2 regions of the Vallitalea maricola genome follow, and region 2 is predicted to be linked to the other one. Evidence: a T-box and tRNA genes for the amino acid it is inferred to sense, from the RefSeq annotation. Region 2 holds a T-box; the other holds one or more tRNA genes.
What was found. The T-box of region 2 lies ahead of leuS (leucine--tRNA ligase). A T-box ahead of a tRNA ligase gene usually reads a tRNA of that ligase, here a tRNA-Leu.
Positions count from the first base shown of each region.

Region 1: it encodes a tRNA-Leu, which carries the amino acid that the T-box ahead of leuS (leucine--tRNA ligase) is inferred to sense. The anticodon was not compared.

Region 1 is NZ_BTPU01000039.1:15,062-17,542, forward strand. Features, by position in the region: gene AACQ14_RS13170 (anti-sigma factor family protein) at 1-55, opposite strand, end outside; gene AACQ14_RS13175 (RNA polymerase sigma factor) at 79-678, opposite strand; tRNA gene AACQ14_RS13180 (tRNA-Leu) at 942-1,025, shown strand; gene AACQ14_RS13185 (hypothetical protein) at 1,151-1,981, shown strand; gene AACQ14_RS13190 (hypothetical protein) at 2,032-2,481, opposite strand, start outside.
Region 2 is NZ_BTPU01000007.1:12,596-15,076, reverse strand. Features, by position in the region: gene leuS (leucine--tRNA ligase) at 1-1,246, opposite strand, end outside; T-box leader at 1,323-1,546, opposite strand; gene AACQ14_RS02575 (GNAT family N-acetyltransferase) at 1,695-2,480, opposite strand.

The DNA.
Region 1 (2,481 bases), on a different contig from region 2:
ATAATTGGTCATCAATGTATAACGACATCATTTCTTGAACTTTACTACAATCCATTTTTTAGCCCTCCTTTCACTTAATTAGACGTAAACATTTTTATTTTGTTCCTTTTTTTCTATAATTATTTTTTTTAGACTCAACCTTGCTCTGGATATACGTGATTTTACTGTTCCTATAGATATATCTAATATATCCGCAATATCATCGTAGGAATATCCTTTTATGTCTCTTAGTATAATAATCATTTTATGTTCCTCTTTTAATTCATTAATAGATTCCCTAATAAACAAGATATTTTCATTTCTAATTGCTTTCTCTTCTGGGGTCAATCCTTTATCAATAAATTGTTTATGTATCACTCCATCTTGTTGTTCCATAGATTCATCCATAGATTCAACCTTATTATTTTTTTTCTTTTTTCTATATTCATCAATACAAGTATTAACAGTAATTCTATGTATCCAAGTAGAAAAAGAGGATTTGAAATTAAACTTATCCAATGATTTATAAACTTTTATAAAAACTTCTTGTGCCATATCATTTGCATCATGTTCATTACCAAACATTTGGAAAGCAATATTATAGACTCTTTTCTCATAATTTATGATTAATTTTTCAAATGCATCTTTATCTCCTTTTTTTGCCTTTTTAATAATGGTTTTTTCCATATCATGTAGCATTTTAAGGCTGTACCTCCTCTCATTAAAACCTTTTTTCATTTGTAATTTATTCTAATGCAATCATATTGTAACATGTTTTATTGTTCCAATGATTAATATAAAATATTATTGTTACACATATTGTAACAAAAATCTTAAATATGTAAAGTTATTTTTTTCTAGGCGGTTAATATTAACAGAATTTTTAAACTTGTAATTTTTTCAAAAAACATGTTGATTTTTTTTTAGGTATGTGGTAATATTTATAAACGTCAAGTGAACAAGCGGATGTGGCGGAATTGGCAGACGCAGTAGACTCAAAATCTACCGGTGGTGACATCGTAAGGGTTCGAGTCCCTTCATCCGCATTTATAAAAAACGTCGATTTATGATTATTCATTAATAGGCGTTTTTTTGTCTATACTAATATTATAACAGAAACCTTACTGATCTATCAAAGACATAAAATATTTTTATTATGAGGAGATTAATTTTGAAACCAATAATTAAAAAAACAGTAATATGTCTTATAATCATTTTATTTATAATTAGTCCTTTTTTTCAATACATCAAAAGTATATCAGTCATGAAAATCTATAGCTATATTTGTAAAAAAGATAGCTTTATCAAAGAATTGAACATAGATATAAATATGCCAGGTGGTCTAGCTACTAGTGAAAAAGACTGGTATCCTTTTGTTATGACATTCAATGATAATGAAGGTTTTTCATCTTTTATGGATAGAAAAATGAATTTTACTGTATTATATAACTTTGGTGCTTTTGAATATCTAAATGGAGCCTCAATGATATATAATCCTGATTCCAATTATTATGGTGCTTTTTATGGAGCTTATTTTGTACAAGAAACAGATACCGAAAATCATAAATTTGGATTTCATAATAATGGAGAGATTGATATAGAAGAAGCCATGCTTCCAGGTACTTATGATATTAATGAACTAGTACTGGGAGGATTTGGATTGCATAATCCTATTTCTGATTATAAGATAGATAGTATTAACGAAGTAGATACTTATATTGGTTATAATGATTGGTCTGTTATTGATGCTACAGTAATGACTCATGGACATAATCATAGATATAAGGAAAATTACCAAGCTTATATCCAATACGGAAAACCACCATCAAAATATAATGGTAAGCAGGATTTTCCAGTTACTAAGTTCAAAAGCAGAATCTATATGAAATATCTCTCTGAAAAGAAATGTACAGTTTTTCTATATGCTATTGCTCCTAATATTAAGACTATAGAAAACTGTGATAAGAACTTTTTACAAAAAAGTGTTCTTACGATTAAATAAAAGGTGCTAAGAGCTTATTTAATAGCCTAGCACCTTATTTTTAATTTTTCTTAAGCGCCCCTAGGTACTCCTGAAACGACATTTAAATTAGTTTTATCAATTGTTTCTACCGATTGTTTATTACCAGTAGAGATATTATATTGAACCCATATATAATCTTCACTAGAATATGATTCTTTCCATTTATAATAAATATTATTATCATCATAATAAAGATAGATTTTACCCTCATCCTCTACATAATTATTATAATCAACAAGTTTATGATACTTCAGAGTATCATTTTCAAATATATAATACGCTAACCCGTACATAACTCCTATATCAGATATAGAATATTTTGCATTGATTTTATAATCTTTATTTCCATCTTTATAAAAATCAAAATCACCTTTATTTATAACTCCAATTCCACCTGGTCCATCATAATATACTTCTCCTATTAATTTATCATTAAGCAATCCATCACAATCTAAATTAGTAGTAGAATATACTTCATT
Region 2 (2,481 bases):
TTAATTTATAATTAACTGTTTTCTTACCTATTTCATGTTCTTCTAGATAATTAGCGATAGCTTCTTTTGACTGGGATGATTTCATTCCGTTGAACACATCAGAATTAATCATTTCACCTTCGCCAGTATAAGCTTCTTGTAAATCTTCTATTTCTTTTCCATCTTCTGCAATAACTTGAATAATAGGTAAATCAAATTTCTTAGCAAAAGCAAAGTCTCTATCATCATGTGCAGGAACACACATTATAGCTCCTGTACCATAATCAGCTAATACATAATCTGAAATCCAAATAGGAGTCTTGGCACCATTTAATGGATTTACTGCATAACTTCCAGTGAACACACCAGTTTTTTCTTTATCCTGCAGTCTATCTACTGATGATTTCATAGAAGTATTGAATACATATTTTTCTACTTCTTCTTTTTGTTCCTCAGTAGCTAATTTACTAACCATTTCATGTTCAGGAGCAAGAACCATAAATGTAGAACCATATAATGTATCAGGTCTAGTAGTAAATACTTTGATTCTTTCATCTATACCATTAACTTTAAAATCAATTTCTGCTCCATAGGATTTACCAATCCAATCACTTTGCATTTTGATAACTTTAGCAGGCCAGTCAAGTTTTTGCAAGTCATCAAGTAATCTTTCAGCGTATGCAGTGATCTTAAGCATCCATTGACGTAGATTTTTCTTAGTAACTTCAGCGCCACATCTTTCACAAGTACCGTTTACTACTTCTTCATTGGCAAGTCCTGTTTTACAGTCTGGGCACCAGTTTATTGGCATTTGCTTTTCATAAGCTAAACCTTCTTTGAACATTTTTACAAATATCCATTGAGTCCATTTATAATATTTTGGATCTGTTGTATTAACTTCTTTTGTCCAATCATAGATTGCACTGATTTCTTTTAATTGTCTCTTGAAATTCTCTACATTAGTAGCTGTAGCCTTTGATGGATGGATTCCCATCTTTATAGCATAGTTTTCAGCTGGAAGTCCGAATGCATCCCAACCCATTGGATGAAGCACATAATAATTTTGAAGTACTTTGTATCTACTCCAAACATCACTAAGCACATAACCTCTCCAGTGTCCTACATGTAATCCACTACCTGATGGATATGGGAACATGTCTAGACAATAATATTTTTCTTTGCCTTCTTCATCTTTATTAATTGGATTATCTTTCCAGATATTACGCCATTTTGTTTCTATTTGTTTATGATTATAAACAGCGCTCATTTCTTTTTCCTCCTTTATTACCTCTCATAACAAGAATACCTCATTTTTAGATTAAAAAATCTCTATGCAATTTATGCATAGAGACGATATATTCTCGCGGTACCACTCTACTTTATCTCATAAGTATTAACATTCTTATGAGATACCCTTTTCTTTGTAACGATAAGTAACCGTCCTACCTTACTTATTTTCAGATAGGATACTCCAAGGCGAGTTCAATATATATCGATACTGTTTTACACCATCCAACAGCTCTCTACAATCAATAAAATATCTACTAATCCTCTTCATTGTATATTATAATTATATAATTAATCGTATCATAACATATTGAATGGTGAAAATCAAGACATAATATATAAAGAAAATCAATTTTACCATAAGTCATTTATTACAATATCATTCTTAATTATCTATATTGAATATTCCCTTCCAAACTGGGCAAATATCATTTTTCAATATTTATTTGTCCTCTGCCCTCGTTTCTTTCGTATCCTAGACCTTCATATAATTTTAGAGCATTATAATTTTCCACATCAGTTGCTATAAAACTCCTTACAGCACCATTCTCTATACCCCATTTAATACAATAATTCAACAGTGATTTACCTACACCTTGATGTTGATACTTAGGTTCTACCGCCAATAATCTAATCCATATTACAGTTCCTTTTTCACTATCAAATCCATACAGATTCACTAATGCAACCCCAATGATTTCATTATCTTTTTCTGCAACAAATATTTTGGAGTTTTCTGATTGGTACCACTCTTTTATTATTTCTTCATCTTCTCCATAAAAACCTCTAGATAATCCTTTGCATGATTTAGTGAGCAAACTAGCTTTTTGTGTTTCAGATTCTTCTAATTCTCTTATCTTTACACTATTGCTACTATTACATATGTACTTAGTTAAATCCTTATACCAAAGATCAATAAATTCACTTTCTATATTAAATCCTATTGTATTCATCTCATCTACAAAATCTTCTGGTATAAACTCCACATATATTTTATTTTCTTTCATTTCAGTTATGAGATTGTTAAGTTCCTCAATAAAATTCTCCTTAGAATTACATGCCCAGTACAATTGTATTTTATCTATTAAAACTTTATATGCTATTAAACATTCATTATTTTCTTTATATATTAATGAATTCTCCAAATCTTCTTCATCAACATATTCAAAGCAATTGTATTTGTATGTTTTTCCCTTATTGATTAATAATTTCATG